DNA from 4 places in the Weissella paramesenteroides genome. Region 1 is predicted to be linked to each of the others. Evidence: riboswitches for the same ligand, from Rfam matches in the RefSeq annotation. Region 1 holds a riboswitch; each other region holds the start of a gene.
What was found. Region 1 has a riboswitch for thiamine pyrophosphate ahead of thiD (bifunctional hydroxymethylpyrimidine kinase/phosphomethylpyrimidine kinase). Riboswitches for the same ligand answer to the same signal wherever they lie in the genome.
Positions count from the first base shown of each region.

Region 2: linked by a shared signal. The riboswitch ahead of thiW (energy coupling factor transporter S component ThiW) and the one ahead of thiD (bifunctional hydroxymethylpyrimidine kinase/phosphomethylpyrimidine kinase) in region 1 are both predicted to bind thiamine pyrophosphate.
Region 3: linked by a shared signal. The riboswitch ahead of thiS (sulfur carrier protein ThiS) and the one ahead of thiD (bifunctional hydroxymethylpyrimidine kinase/phosphomethylpyrimidine kinase) in region 1 are both predicted to bind thiamine pyrophosphate.
Region 4: linked by a shared signal. The riboswitch ahead of QRX23_RS03410 (ECF transporter S component) and the one ahead of thiD (bifunctional hydroxymethylpyrimidine kinase/phosphomethylpyrimidine kinase) in region 1 are both predicted to bind thiamine pyrophosphate.

Region 1 is NZ_CP130559.1:982,091-986,243, reverse strand. It holds gene QRX23_RS04815 (AEC family transporter) at 1-449, shown strand, start outside; gene QRX23_RS04810 (hypothetical protein) at 568-717, shown strand; gene QRX23_RS04805 (Sapep family Mn(2+)-dependent dipeptidase) at 866-2,284, shown strand; TPP riboswitch at 2,331-2,430, shown strand; gene thiD (bifunctional hydroxymethylpyrimidine kinase/phosphomethylpyrimidine kinase) at 2,500-3,324, shown strand; gene QRX23_RS04795 (TenA family protein) at 3,321-3,941, shown strand; gene QRX23_RS04790 (MTH1187 family thiamine-binding protein) at 3,999-4,153, shown strand, end outside.
Region 2 is NZ_CP130559.1:587,682-591,834, reverse strand. It holds gene thiE (thiamine phosphate synthase) at 135-752, opposite strand; gene QRX23_RS02870 (PfkB family carbohydrate kinase) at 715-1,548, opposite strand; gene thiW (energy coupling factor transporter S component ThiW) at 1,545-2,066, opposite strand; TPP riboswitch at 2,177-2,278, opposite strand; gene QRX23_RS02860 (LysR family transcriptional regulator) at 2,329-3,225, opposite strand; gene QRX23_RS02855 (phosphoglycerate kinase) at 3,448-4,153, opposite strand, start outside.
Region 3 is NZ_CP130559.1:1,940,691-1,944,843, reverse strand. It holds gene QRX23_RS09750 (DUF368 domain-containing protein) at 1-707, shown strand, start outside; TPP riboswitch at 985-1,074, shown strand; TPP riboswitch at 1,171-1,260, shown strand; gene thiS (sulfur carrier protein ThiS) at 1,303-1,500, shown strand; gene thiF (sulfur carrier protein ThiS adenylyltransferase ThiF) at 1,519-2,169, shown strand; gene QRX23_RS09735 (thiazole synthase) at 2,185-2,955, shown strand; gene QRX23_RS09730 (hydantoinase/carbamoylase family amidase) at 2,958-4,153, shown strand, end outside.
Region 4 is NZ_CP130559.1:683,016-687,168, reverse strand. It holds gene QRX23_RS03420 (aldo/keto reductase) at 1-607, opposite strand, end outside; gene QRX23_RS03415 (ribose-phosphate diphosphokinase) at 641-1,612, opposite strand; TPP riboswitch at 1,785-1,876, shown strand; gene QRX23_RS03410 (ECF transporter S component) at 1,996-2,559, shown strand; gene QRX23_RS03405 (ABC transporter ATP-binding protein) at 2,564-3,979, shown strand; gene QRX23_RS03400 (energy-coupling factor transporter transmembrane component T family protein) at 3,972-4,153, shown strand, end outside.

The sequences.
Region 1 (4,153 bases):
AAACGCTAGCTGGTGTCTTTAATCCACCAATGATTGCGCTACTCATCTCATTAATACTAGTTTTTATTAATGTAAAACTACCAGCATTTTTGGTCACTGATTTAACAGAATTAGGAGATACCAATGTTCCTTTGGCACTAGTATTTATTGGTTTTGCCATTGCGAAGACTTCTCGTAAAGACTTGCTACCAAATAAAGAAACTGTGACCTTATCATTAAGTCGTTTTGTTTTAGCACCACTCACGATGGCTCTCATTATGATGCCATTTGATTTGCCTACATTACTAAAACAAGTATTTATTATTCAGTCCGCCATGCCCGCCATGACCAACGCGGCAGTCATGGCACTCGAATATAAAGCAGATTATAAATTTGCGTCTATTAGTATTACACAAACAACCTTATTAATGTTACTAGTCATTCCAGTACTGATGTTTGTTATTCAATAACATCGTAAGAGTTTTTCCTTGCGTTACCTGCCTTGTTCGTACTACGGTTACCTTGTAATGGTTATATTTTATATAACCATTCATTTCATGGTTTAAGTTGACAAAGGGAGGCATAACAATGGCATTATTTGGTACAAAAGCCTGGGCTAAGCAAACATTGAAGGAGGCTGGTGTCAGTCAAATTTTAGTAGCAAAGCGGCCAAAACGACTTGCAAACACGACAATAACAGCGCTATATCAAGAAATTTTTCGACGTCATTTGATTTAGCTTGCACAATTTGATACAAAAAGGAACACAGTGCTCACTGTGTTCCTTTTTTTGTTTATTTATTCGTTTTTAATTATTTTTATTGCATATTATTTCAATAATTGCTAAGATTATGATAATATGATGAATTATTTGGGAGATTTAATTAATGAATATAATTAATACAACAACATATCATGATGCTTGGTTAAGCGATTTGACAGAATTACTTAAAATTCCTTCTGTAAGAAATGACGCACAAGCCACAACAGACGCTCCTTATGGTCCTGGTCCAAAAGCAGCTCTTGATTTTATGATGGCAATTGCCAAGCGTGATGGCTTTCGGAAAGTAGGAACGGTTGGTAATCGAGCAGGATACATCTATATTGGACCTGAAGATGATGAACAGCCAATTGGTGTCATTGTACATGTCGATGTTGTGCCTGTAAACGATATTGACCAATGGCAAACTGAACCATTCACTCCAGTCATTAAAGATGATAATCATATTTATGCACGTGGGGCAGATGATATGAAGGCAGCCGTTATGTTAACTTACTACGCAATTAAAGCAATTAAAGATGCCCAATTGCCATTGAAACACCAAATTAGATTTATCATTGGTACTGATGAAGAAAGTGAATGGGCAGATATGCACCAGTATTTTGCAGAGGAAGGGGACCTGCAATATGGCTTTTCACCCGATGGTGCAGCAAATCTATCATACGGTGAAAAGGGTATTAGTCAGCTAGATTTATATTTTGATGCCACAAATCCTGAAGATGCCCCAATTAAGTTAATCAACTTTAAAAGTGGTTCAGCAACTAATGTTTTACCTGGATTTGCTACAGCTACTTTTTCTGGCATTCCTGTCAATGATCTACAAAATAACTTTGACCAATACTGTCAAGAAGAGAATATTTCGGGAACTTTAAGCCAGAACGGTGAACAAACCGTTCTGACAGTACAGGGAGTTGCAACTCATGCTGCTCGCCCAGAAACTGGTAAAAATGCCGCAACCTATCTTGCTAATTTTTTGACACAGTATGACTTTAAAGGTAACGCAGCTAACTTCCTACAATTTGTTGGACAGAAATTGCATAAGGATCCCTATGGTGAGCACTCTGGGTATGGCAAGTCAGAACCAAAGCTCGGAAAAACCAGTCAAAATGTTGGCATTACTGACTTCATTAACAATACAACTGGTCATATTAACCTAAACTTCCGTCATTCACTAGCTTTTGATGAAGCCGAAACCGTTGATCAAATATTGACTGATGAGCCTTGGCTAACTAACATCGTTCGTGATCCGGCAGGGCTTGTGCCGCACTATGTAGGTAAAGATAACAAACTTGTTAAATTATTAGCAGATGCCTTTCAATCTGTTACTGGTAAATTACCCGATCAAGGCGTTAATGGTGGGGCTTCCTTCGGACGTCTAATGTCAAGTGGCGTTGGATTTGGTATCATTCCAACAGATGAACCATCAACAGCTCATGGGGCAAACGAATCCTTTAATTTGGCGAACTACCAAACTGGTATCGATCTTATCGTAGCAGAAATACTAGCCCTATCAGATAATCTATAATGTGTTGACCTATAAAAAAATAAATGTGATAATTAGCATGTAATTTAATATTTACTAGGGGAGCCTTTTATGGCTGAGACGTTAATTAACGGACCCTTTGAACCTGTTTAGTTAGTACTAACGAAGGAAAGTAATGGTCAATGCGATTTATAGCACAGAAAACCAATTTCCTGGTTTTCTGTGCTTTTTAAATTGCCATGAATGCGGGAGGAATCATGATAGATATACCACAAGTTATAACAATTGCTTCAACTGATGCCAGTGGTGGGGCTGGTATCAACGCGGATTTAAAAACATTTCATAATCAAGGAGTTTATGCTGCGACGATTGTAGTCGGGCTAACCGCTCAAAATACTTATGGTGTGCAGGACCAATATCCGATTCCTGCAAAGTTTATTTTAGAGGAATTTAAAAGTATCGTTGATGATTTAGATATCAAAGCGGCCAAAACTGGTGCATTACTGGATGAGATTCGTGTTCATGCGGTTGCACAAGGATGGCAATCACATAACCTGGGAAAACTAATTATCGACCCAGTAATGGTAGCAAAGGGTGGCGCGCACTTATTAAGTGACGCAGCGATCGATACTTTAAAAGCAGAACTTATACCACTCGCATTCTTGATAACACCAAATCTACCGGAAGCTGAGGTACTCGTTGGTCGTTCATTGAAAACTGATCAAGACATTATTCATGCAGCTAGGACAATCCAAAATATGGGCGTTAAAAACGTCTTAATAAAAGGTGGCCATCGTGCTGATTCAAAAAATGAGTTTGCCGACTACATTCTATATGCTGACGGTTCATCAGAATGGCTCACAATGCCTGGTATCAAAACCAAGCGTACGCACGGAACTGGTGATACCTTATCATCATTTATAACTGCAAATCTAGCAAAAGGGTATGATTTGAAGGATATTATGCCTGTTGCTAAAAAATTCACTTACGAAGCCATTCGGCAAACAATCAATGTTGGTCATGGTCATGGTCCATTAAACCATTGGGTGGCTATCACAATGGGGACGGAGGATAACAAATGACCTTCCATGAATTTCTATTACAACAATCTGCATCAATACGGAATGATATCTATCACTCATCTTTTGTACAAGGCATAGGCTCAGATAATTTGTCGCAAACACAGCGAGACTATTATGTTGCACAAGATACCTATTATACCGACTATTTCGGTAAACTATTTGACTTAACGACAGAAAAATTAACACCATTGCAGCAAGCTTCAAAGCCTGTGTCTACAGACGAACAAACTGCTCACAATGCCTTGCTAGCAAGTCAGGCAATGCTAAATATACCACCTGACCAACATAATTTAGCCTATCTAGAGCACATGGAAAAGGCGATTATGCAAGGTGATGCCACAAATGCAATGTTGGCTTTATTACCATGTACGGAGTCGTACCATTTAATAGGCACCCATTTTATTAATAAGTTCCCTAATAATACTTATGAACCTTGGCTAGCTTATTACACTAGTCCCGATTATAAAGCATTCACACAATGGAGCTGGCAAGTAGTTGATCAACAGGTACCTGACTGGCAGAAACTATCTTTTGAAACACAGCAGGCTTATTTATCAACATATTTAACATCTTACCAATATGAACTTACTTTTTGGGAGCAAGCAGCACGACACTAAGTACTGTATTAAATGTTATAATAAATATAGACTATGTATTGAAGAGAGGGATTTAAAATGAATACGTTAATTTCAGTTGCGATAGCACCTTTTGGTGTTGGTGATGAACTAAGTAGCTATGTAAACGATATTATTGGGGTAATCGAAGAATCTGGACTTACTTACAAAACAACCGCCATGGGTACTGAAATTGAGGGGGAGTGGTCAGATGT
Region 2 (4,153 bases), 390 kb from region 1:
TTTTTTGCTAAAAATATCTTAATTAAAAGCATGTCAGTTTGATAGCATAAACGCGTTCCAAAAGTCTGAAGTCTCAATGTAAAGCAATTTACGCCGGATTCAAAACAACTTTTGTCTCGCTCTCCTTTGATACATTATAACGTTTCAAGCGCCTTTTTTAAACGTTGCACTTTTTGAGCAATGTTTGTTGCCTTCATAATCTCACTAACAATTGCCACACCAACAATTTCTGTTCCCTTGAAGACATCAATACGTTCTTCTGTAATGCCGCCAATGGCAACAACCGGAATATTAACAGCTGCAGTAATTGCCTTGAGTGTATCAATTGACGTTTGCTTCGTAACAACTTTTGTCTGTGTTGGGAAAATAGCACCTGTTCCTAAATAATTTGCACCATCTGATGCCGCTTCAGTTGCACGTGTAACTGTTTTTGCTGACACACCTAAGATTTTATCCTTACCAAGCAATTTCCGAGCAACTTTGACTGGTAACTCGTCATCACCAATATGGGCACCACGCGCATCAACCGCCAGGCAAATATCAATTCGATCATCAATAATTAATGGTAAGTCATATTTATCTGTAATTTTTTTTACTTTTAGCGCTAATTCATAATAATCCCTTGTCGATAAATTTTTCTCCCGCAATTGCACAACTGTAACCCCGTTAGCACAAGCGGTTTCAATTTTATTTAAAAATTCACTTTCTGATTCGTCATATCTCGCTGTCACTAAATATAATTGTTTCGTCATTTTTTGTTCCCCTTATCTTATTTATCCAGTCAGAATCTTCAACCCCTAATAATGAAAGCTCATTTAAGAATAACTGTCGAAATTCTGCAATTCCTGAGGTCACAGTTTTGCTTTTTGCGGTCTCCCCTGCAATGTTCAAATAGCTGATTGCTTGAATCGCTGCATCTTCGGGGGAAGCACCTTCTCCCAATAACGCTGCCAACAGGCCACTTAAAGTATCTCCTGAACCTGTAAAACGATCTAATTCTGGTACACCATTACTTAGAACCCAAACGTTATTCCTAGCCACAACAATATCTTTTGTCCCAGTAGCAACATAAACCGATTCTTGAGGTAACTGCTTAAGTGCCGTAATTAAATTGATTAATTCTTCATCTGTCTGGTCTAATAAACTACCATCCACACCTCGTCCATGCGTTTGTAAATCACAAAGTGCACGCATTTCTGAAATATTACCGCGGACAATTGTTGGTTGATCTGCAATGATTTTTTTAGCGACTTTCATGGCAAATTTAGCGCTCGCAATTCCAACCACATCTAGTACAACTGGTTCTTTGCCAATCGCTAATTTACTGGCTGCTAAGATGCTCTTTTCCTTATCAAGTGACAGACTTCCTAAATTTAACAACAAACTATTTGTCTGCAATGCCAAATCATTAAAGGCGCGAATGTCTTCTGTCATAATCGGCTTCGCACCAATATAAAGGAGTGTGTTTGCCACAGTCTCTACTGAGATAGCATTAGTAATACAATGAATGAGTGGTGCTGTTTGCAACGGAATGGTGATCTTTTTCATCTTATAATACGCTCCTCGCCATTAAAAACTCGCATCATGTCTTTGAACAAAGATATCTTTTTTGCTTGTTGCCAAATGAGCCAAGCTGCTACTGCACCAATAAATGTGGCACCTAAGAATCTTGGTGTATACAGTAACCAGTACAAATCTGTCTTGGTGCCCGTAAATAGCACCATAACTGGGTAAGATAGTAAAGATCCGATTATTCCAGTACCGATAATCTCACCAACAATTGACCCATAAATACTATGTACCCAACGGGCACCTAACCCTGCTAACAAGGCGCCAAAAACGGCCCCAGTTAATGCCAATGGTGGGATACCCATCATCATCATCCTAATAATTCCGCAACAAGTCGCCATAATCGTTGCATACAATGGCCCCATAAGTACACCAGCTAAAATATTAATCACACTGGACATTGGTGCCATTCCTTCGATACGTAAAATTGGTGACAACACCACGTCTAGTGCAATCATCATAGCTAAATATGTTATTTTTCTAACTTTCGAATTCATTATTGTTTTCCCCTAGTAAATTTAGACAATATAATTTCATTAATCCAAGAATAGATGCAAAATAAAAAAACCTCCTCGCAATAAAAAAATCATCACAAAGAGGCCATTAATTGACACATTCACACAATTCCTACGCTTAAATAACTAAAACAGGTACGAAGGGTCTAGATTCTATCTCATTCTCAGCCAGATTGGCTCCCCTTTGTGATTATATTTAATTTTTATACTATAATATTATCACACATACGATTAAAATGTATTTTTAAATAATATCATGGTTAAGTGATTGTGTGATGTATTTCCAAAATAATTCATTAGCTTTGGATTCATGAACTTGTTTCATTCTCATAAAGCCAAAATCACTTGTTGTGTGTGTTGCGATTTTACGCTTTACCATTTGCCCATCATTCGTCATATCAACTCTTTTTTCCATCATCAAAGCGATACCCATACCATTTAATACCATGTTTAAAATAATATCGATTCGCTCACCTTGATAGGCAACTGCAGACATCAATTGCCTTCTTTCTCCAGCAGAGCCAAATTTGTTGAAAATGATTGTCTCTTCGCCTTCTAGTAGCAATAATTCTTCCTTCATTAAATCGCTTAATGAAATAACTTGATTTGCTGACAATGGGTGATTAGCGGGTAATACACAAATCAAGTTGTCTTGATCGGTCAGCAGCGTCTCAAGTTTATTACTAACATCTGGTGTATAGTGACCAAAAATTATATCTGCTTGATTATCATTTAATGAGTTAAGTAATAAACTATCTTTAGTTTCAGAGAAGTGCAGCGTAATTTCAGGATGACTTTTGTGAAAGTCACTCATTAATGAAAAACCACGATAATTCGAAAATGTTGGCATTGTATGAATCGTCAGCACGTTATCTGACTCTGAATCATGTTGCACTAAAGTCTGTTGTAATGCGTCAAATTCATGCAAAATTTTTTTTGCATACATTTCGGTAATTCTTCCTGACTCAGTTAAGGAAATATGGCGGTGCTCACGTTTGAATAATTGCGTTTTTAGTTCCTTTTCCAAAGATAAAATTTGCTTAGAAATATTACCCTGCGTTGTATATAATCTTTCAGCAGTTTCTGAATAATTACCTGTTTCAGCTAAATCTAGAAAGACCTTAAATTTATGTATATCCATGATACAGTTCCCCAATTATTACTATTTGGAATAGTTTATCACATTTTAGTTAAATTTGTCATATGTAAATTTTATTCAATACCTAGTTAATTTTTGAAAAATATTTGAAAGACCACTAAATAACTATCACTGTTTCTAAATCTAATCATGTGATTCTTGGTCATATGACGAAAAAAACTGGAACAATTTAATGTTCCAGTTTCTTCATTGATTATCTTAAAATTACTTCTCAGAAATTGCTGCAATTCCTGGCAATGTCTTACCTTCTAGGTATTCAAGAGAAGCACCACCACCAGTTGAAATGTGGCTCAATTGATCAGCAACACCTAATTGTTGAACAGCAGCAGTTGAATCACCACCACCAACAATCGTTGTTGCACCCTTTTCGGTTACCTTAACTAGTTCTTCACCAATGGCTAAGGTTCCCTTGGCAAAGTTAGGCATTTCGAATACACCCATAGGTCCGTTCCAAACAACCGTCTTTGCGTCCGCAAGAACTGACTTAAATAGTTCAACTGACTTAGGACCAATATCTAGTCCCATGTAACCATCTTTAATGTCACCTTCTGCAACATATGAATCAGCATCATTTGCAAACTTATCAGCAGCAACAGCATCAACTGGCAATACTAACTTATCACCAGCATCTGCAATTAATTGCTTTGCAAGTTCAACCTTGTCTTCTTCAAACAATGAGTTACCAATTTTCTCACCCTTGGCAGCAGCAAATGTATATGCCATTCCTCCACCAACAATGACTTTATCAGCTTTTTCCAACAAGTTTTGGATAATAGTAATCTTATCAGATACCTTAGCACCACCAATAATGGCAACAAATGGACGCTCTGGATTTTCAACAGCGCCTCCTAAGAACTTAATTTCCTTTTCCATTAGGAAACCAGCTGCAGTTTGAGCAATATTTGCAGCA
Region 3 (4,153 bases), 960 kb from region 1:
TGTTCATGGCGAATCCATTGAAAAATTTTAAATCCAATGTCCGTTTCTTTATGCCCGTTGGCATCGGAGCAGTTGTTGGCATCTTCTTACTCTCGTTTTTAATTAGCTTTATGCTGGGAGAAGTTGAAAGTGTCGCACGCTGGTTCTTTATTGGGGCTATCTTAGGAACTGTTCCCACACTATGGCATGAGGCCGGGAAAATGGGACGTTCAACATGGGACATTATCCTTTCCGTTATTGCGGGAGGCTTAATGTTATTATTCTTATGGTTTGGCCGACCTTTATTCTCAACGATTGAGCCTAGTATGAGTGCCTGGCTTTTAGCTGGTGGATTAATTGGCTTAGGTCTTCTTGTACCAGGATTAAGCCCATCTAACTTTTTAATTTACTTAGGTCTGTACAAAGGGATGAGTGATGGTATTAAAACAGGTGATTTATCAGTTTTGATCCCCCTTATTTTGGGATTAATTGGGATTGTTTTAGTGTTTGCAAAAATCATGGCCTATATTTTTAAAGTTGCTTATGCAAAGTTATTCCATATGATTTTCGGAATTGTGATGGCATCAACAGTCATGATTATCCCGCTAGATTACACTGGTTTTACTGTTTGGCATTATGCGTTCTCAATTATTCTGTTAGCGCTAGGAACGTGGCTAGGTTGGTGGATGGGTCGTTTAGAGCAGACAGTTAAGCCGACAACAGTATAATAAAAATAACAATTTAGAATTTTATATTAGGAAAATTTTAAGTGGGTAGGTCATTTCCCACTGGTAATATGTCATGCTATAATGTGAATAGAAAAAAAGGAGCCCTGTGCAATCAGGACTCCTTGTAGAACCGTTAGACGGTAGCAAATCTAAAGTTTAAATAACCGTTAGCTCTGCCAAGCTAAGACGGTTATTTTTTTTTGCTAATTTTGAAAGCGATTTCAATAATGAGTTGTATTTCATAATTAAACATGCTATGGTTATCTTGTTAAGTTAATTAACGTATCTGGGGTGCTGAAAAGCTGAGAATATACCCACTGAACCTGATTTGGTTAATACCTGCGCAGGAAGATACAGTCCATATATAGAGATTAATGGGCAGTCTTTTTGTGAATGCAAAAAGACTGCTATTTTATATTTTATGAGGATTGCATAGAGCAATTGGCAAAAACTAAATCTAAACAATCATCGTCTGGGGTGCTGAAAGGCTGAGAATATACCCATGAACCTGATGTCGGTAATACGATCGAAGGAAGTGCGATATTTGACTGTGTGCAAATGCCCTTCTTTCAAGATCAGAAAGGAGGGCATTTTTTTGATTATTTTAAATGGTGAACAAACAGCAAACATGGTTGGTAAAACATTGGCTGATTTATTACAAGAAAAAACAGAGATGATGCAAAATGTTGTCGTGGAATTAAACGGTAAGATTATTCATCGTGAGGAATTAGCAGACCGAACGTTGTCAGAAAATGATCACGTTGAACTAATTTCGTTTGTCGGTGGTGGTTAGAAAAGAGGAAAAAATAAAATGACACCAAAATTTCAAGGTGTAGCAGTTACTGATTTTTTTATGGGCATGAAAGAGCGTAATGTGGCTGGTACGACTGAACCTTTAAAAGATGCGCGTGTGACTATTGCAGGTGCTGGGGGTCTAGGTTCAAATATTGCAATTGCACTAGCTCGCAGCGGTGTTGGTCATCTAACTTTAATTGACTTTGATGTCATTGAAATGAGCAATCTTAATCGACAACAATATAAAGTTAGTCAGGTTGGCATGCCGAAAGTCGTGGCATTAAAGCAGAATTTATTAGAATTTAATCCATTTATCGATATTGAGATTCATCAGGTTAAAATTACACCTGACAATATTGAAACACTATTTGCGGACTGTGATATCGTCTGTGAGGCTTTTGATAACCCAATGGCCAAAGCAATGTTATTGGATGGTGTAACGAATTTTTATCCTGACAAGCCACTTGTTATGGGTAACGGTATGGCCGGATTACATATGACTAATGAGATGCAAACAAAACAACAGTTATCAAATGTATATATTTGTGGGGATGGCTATAGTAAAGGTGTCGAAGGACTGATGGCACCACGCGTAATGGTATGTGCTGGACATGAAGCCAATGCTATCTTACGTTTACTAACCAAGCAACCCGTTTTAGCAGAATAGGAGATATAAACAATCATGGTCGAAAGTAATGATGATTTAATTATTGGTGGTCACCATTTTTCTTCACGTTTTATTCTAGGATCAGGTAAGTATTCGTATGAACTAATTGATTCAGCAATCCATCACGCAGGTGCTCAGATTATTACTATGGCATTGCGTCGTACGAATACGGATGAAGAAAATATTTTGAATTATATTCCAGATGATGTGACAATCTTGCCAAATACATCTGGCTGCACCAATGCTGAAGAAGCTATTCGCATGGCGCGCATTGCTCGTGAATTAAGTGGCAGTGATTTTATTAAGCTTGAGGTTGTGCCTGATAAGACTTATTTGTTACCCGATAACGAAGAAACAATTAAGGCAACGAAGGTTTTGGCTGATGAAGGATTCATCGTGATGCCATATATGTTACCTGATTTAAATGCTGCCCGTAAGTTGGTCGAAGCTGGTGCTGCGGCTGTGATGCCATTAGGTGCACCAATTGGTACAAACAAAGGTTTGGCAACTAAAGAATTGATTCAGATTTTAATTAACGAAATTGATGCGCCAATCATTGTTGATGCTGGTATTGGTCGTCCAAGTCAAGCTGCTGAAGCCATGGAAATGGGAGCAGCAGCAGTAATGGCTAATACAGCGATGGCAACAGCAGGTGATATTCCGTTGATGTCAGAGGCATTTAAGTTAGCTGTAGAAGCTGGACGTAAGGGTTATCTTGCCCACCCCGGTCGTGTTTTAGATAAAAAAGCAGCGGCATCATCACCAATTGCTGGCATTAGCAAATAATTATGACGAATGAAACCATACAATTGGGTGATTTGCTGGATCAATTCAATACATCGGATGAAGTTGGCCAGAATCGGTTAGTTTATAATCAGCAATGGGTACGGAATCAACGAGCACTGATTTTGCTCGGCCAAGAACATGGTGCGCAAGCAACGGTTGATGATTATGGTAATGTGTCTTTAGATTTTCCAGGACAAGAAATATCAGCACCGATTGCGACTGGTTCTCATATGGACACTGTGCGTCAAGGTGGTCGTTATGATGGGCTATATGGGGTTTTAGGTGGCTTTTGTGCGATACAAAAACTCTACCAACAAGGACATTTGCCTAAAAAACCGTTACGTTTGATTTCTTTTAGCGAAGAAGAAGGTAGCCGTTTTCCAGCAGCTTTTACTGGATCGAACTATTATACAGGACACCAGCAAGTCACGCCATTAGTTGATGAAATGGGTATCACATTTGATCAAGCTAGACGCGATGCGGTCAGACAATTGCAAACTATTCCTGGTGTTAGGCGACAGCGAGCGCCCTTACCGGCAAGTTTTACGGAATTGCATATTGAACAGGGTCCACGTTTAGCACAAGCACATCAGTCACTTGGGTTAGTGACAGGAATTGTTGCACAAGATCGCTATGATGTGACTGTATATGGACAAGCAAATCATGCTGGTACAACGCCGATGGCACAACGTAAAGATGCGATGGCAACTGCAAGTCATCTGATGGCTGAATTGTATGATTTGGCGAATAAATCTTCAAAAAGTTTGTCATTTACGATTGGTGAAATTCACGTATCACCTAATGTTAGTAATGTCATTGCTGAAAGGTGCACATTTAGCATAGATTGTCGTGAAGAATCGGATGAACGATTAGCTACATTTTTGACAGATATGCAAGTAGGCATCCAACACTTTGAAAATGTCACAGTAAAACAGACACTGCATGTTCCTGCAACTCCTTTATCACAGGCATTAAGGAAACAAAATGCTGAGATAACAACTCGAATGAATTTCCCCTTCCAAGAGTTATTTTCAGGTGCAGGTCATGACAGTCAAATGATGAGTACAGTCGCCCCTACAGCCATGATTTTTGTGCCAAGTGAAGCTGGTATTAGTCATGCACCGACTGAATATACAAAAATGTCTGATTTATTATATGGCGTTGCATTGTTGGCTACTAGTCTATCTGTTCAAGCAAA
Region 4 (4,153 bases), 300 kb from region 1:
CTTCACGATTAAACATATTGTATGACATCTGGTTACCAATGAATGGTGTATGTAACTCATCAAAGATTTTACTAATTTCTGCCACTTGCTCAGTCGTATAATTAGACACACCAACGTACAATGCTTTTCCCTGACGAACCATTAAGTCTAATGCTTCAGCAGTTTCACGCAAATTTGTATTTGGATCCCAACGATGCGCATAAAAAATATCCACATAATCTAAATGCATTCGCTGCAATGACAAGTCCAAAGCGGCCGCTAAGGTCTTTTTACCCGAAAACTGTCCTAGTGGTCCGGGCCACATGTGGTATCCAGCCTTTGTTGTAATAATTAATTCATTACGGTAAGGATGTAAGTCTTGTTTATAAACGGCGCCAAATGTTTCTTCTGCTGTACCATCTGATGGGCCGTAATTTGAAGCATTATCAAATGAAAAAATACCATTATCAAAAGCTTTTAACATCACTTCTCTTGAATTAGCTAGTGGCTTTTGGTCTCCCAAATTACGCCACAATCCAAATGATAACGCTGGTAAAATCAATCCCGAATCTGCGACCCGGCGATATGGCATGACTTCATAACGATTTTCTGCTGCTGCATAGACCATTACGGTACCCCCTAAATTTCAATTTGATTAAGATTATAGATTTACTTCTGGTTTGTTATTTGAACGTAGTAGCACATCAATTTGTTTGTGCTCATGAATACGACGAATTGCCTCAGCAAACAAAGGCGCAACAGATAGTGTTGTAAATTTTGAACTCTGCTTTTCTTCAGGGATGCGTAAAGTATCTGTGAAGATCAGACGTTCGATATTCTTATCAGCCGCCAAATTTTCAGCTGCCTGTCCAGACAGAACTGGGTGAGTCGCTGCAACATAGACTTCAGTTGCACCATTAGCTAGTAGCGCCTTAGCTGTCATTTGCACACGATAACCAGTATCAACGATGTCATCAACAATAATGGCCCGACGCCCCTTCACGTCACCAACAATTGCATCAGCAGACGTTGGGTCAGACATGGCAACATTGTCATTGACAATTCCCCATGGTGCGCCAAGTAAATCAGCAAACTTACGTGCGCGACCAGCACCAGTATGATCAGGAGAGACAACCACCAAGTCGTCTGTCAAATTGCGACTATAGAAATAATCTGTTAACAGTGGTGCCGCCTGCAAATGGTCAACTGGAATATCAAAGAAGCCTTGCAATTGTGCAGCATGTAGATCCATTGAAACAACCCGATCAACACCGTTCATTTCAATGAGTGAAGCAACCATTTTAGCAGTGATTGGCTCGCGTGATTTTGCTTTGCGATCTTGCCGAGCGTAACCCAAATAAGGAATAACCAGTGTGATTTGTCCCGCAGATGCACGTCTCAGCGCATCAACAACAATCATCATTTCCATAAATGCATCATTAACCTCTTCAGCAATCGGTGCGATGACATACACATCGTCGCCACGAATACTCTCTAATATTCGCTCATATATTTCACCATCCGCAAAGCGCTTGATATCTAGCTGCGTTAACGGCATATGTAATTCTTCTGCCACTGCATTTGCTAGTTCATGATTAGCAGTTAACCCTAACAACTTTATTTGAGATTCCACGAGTGAACTCCTCCATTTCTCACCATCAACTGTCGTCACATCTATTTTAACAAAATATAGTTCTTTACGATATCCTTTATACGATTATCTGCCCCTATTATGCATTGCATTATCGGTACAATATAATTTATTTGCAAATTTATAATATTACTATTATACTTGGATAAGCGAATCAAACAAGCTGGGGTGCCATAAAGCTGGCTGAGATAATACCCATAGAACCTGAGCAAGGTAATGTTGCTAGGGAGCTTGGTTTGTTTACCATGACAGTAAACGAACCCCAGTATCGGTGTGTACAAACGCCATTGATACTGGGGCTTTTTTTGTTACCAAAGCTTCAGCGATTCGATAACATTTTATTTTTAAGGAGGTTTGCAATTATTATGCAAACAGTTAATGAATCAAAGGTTAAGTGGTCACTACGCGATGTGATTTTCTTAGCAATCATCGCAATTTTTTTCGGTGTTATTTTTGAATTATGGAGTGCGGCTTATTATGCGGTCGCTGCTACCCCGCTAAAACCCTACGCGAATGATTTAACTTTAGGTGTTTGGTTGATGGCTGGACCATTAGCAGGTGCGATTCTACAAAAAGTTGGTAGTTCAACAATTGGTGAGGTACTAGCCGCTGCTGTTGAAATGCTACTATTCTCAAGTTGGGGCGCTGCCAACTTAATTTCTGGCTTTGTACAAGGAATTGGGACAGAATTGGGATTTGCTGCAACTGGCTACAAGAACTGGGATAAACTAGGCCTTGCCCTTTCTGTATTGACCACAACAATTGTCACGTTCATTTGGGACCTATTTAATAGTGGTTATGCCGATTATAAGCCAGGAATGATGATTACCCTATTCATTATTCGTTTGATTTCTGCCGGTTTCTTTGGTGGTGTGTTAGTTTACTACATCAAGAAACTTGTGACAAAGTCTGGATTACTAAAACGTTAAGCTCATGACAAAACTACAAGTTGACAATTTAAGTTTTGCTTACGAGGCTGACCAACCTAATGTATTAAATCAGATAAATTGGATTCCTGAAGAAGGTTCATTTAATCTATTAGTTGGTCCGTCAGGTTCAGGAAAATCAACATTGCTTAAGGCAATGGCTGGTCTATTACCAAAATTTGGTGGTGTCATCACTGCTGGTAACGTCTTTTTAAACGACGAACCGATTCAGCCGCTGGCCCCTTTTGAAAGAGCTAAGCGCATCGCCATGCTCTTTCAAAATCCGGACCGCCAATTTGCCATGCGCACTGCACGCTTGCAATTAGTGTTTGCTTTAGAAAATTTGCAGTTGCCAATTGATACAATTAATCAGCGCGTCGCTTTAGCAATTAACGCCTTACATCTCGAGCAAATTGCTGACCAAGATTTATTAACATTATCAGGTGGTGAAAAACAACGAGTTGCCCTAGCAATCATCCTAGCAATGGATAGTGATATCGTGTTACTTGATGAACCATTTGCTAGTGTTGATCCAACTGCACGTTTAGCCTTATTAACTGATTTAAAGAAAATGCAATTAGAGCAACATAAGACAATTATTATCTCTGATCACGACTTATCAGGTTATCAAGAATTGGTTGATCATCTATTTGCTATCGATACGGCTTCAGGTACATTGCATCAACAACCACTTTCAAAACTGTTTGATTTACCGGCGCAAACCCCTTTTTATGGTTTGCCCCATTCAAACGGTCCCTTAGGTTGGCAAGATTTGACACTAACCGTTGGCAAAAGTCGTCAATTGCTAAAAAATAGTAACTTTACATTACCAACTGGACAAATTGGTCTCTTATCAGGTGCAAATGGGATTGGAAAGTCAACGCTTTTCAAAGCACTAAGTCACCAGGTCAAATATACTGGGCAAGTGACTTGGCATAATGAGGATACAACCAAAATTAAACTAAAAAATTGGGCAAAAAAAGTTGCTTTGATTTTCCAATCAGCTAGTGATCAATTTGTTACAATGACCGTGCAAGAGGAAATCACGTTGTCACAGCAACATGGTTTAGCAGCGGCTTATTGGTCAGAAGAACGGATTCAATCAGCTTTAAAAAGCCTAAATTTAAACCATCTAACTGAACACGTTGTTTATCAATTATCTGGGGGTCAACAAAAAAAGTTACAGGTGCTTAGCATGCTTATCATGGGACAACCGATTCTATTATTGGACGAACCATTAGCAGGTCTTGATATTGATTCAGTACAAGCAGTTATGCAACTAATCAGTGATAGCATTCAAGCAACAAACCAGAGTGTTTTGATGATATCGCACCAACGTTCTGGTTTGGCTGATTTTATTGATTACGAGTTGGTTTTTAAAAATCAAGCTTTACACCTTGTTGGGGAGGCACCAAATGCTTAAATTAAATCCAACCATTCTTGTTGCAATTATGCTAGGAATTGGTATTGAAACATCATTCGTTCGTTCTGTCATTCTCAATGGCGTCGTTGCATTAATTAGCCTGATTTATCTATTAATACAACGACCAAATTTAAAGGTTATTGGTTTGATGTTACTAATTTCAATTCCGGTTGC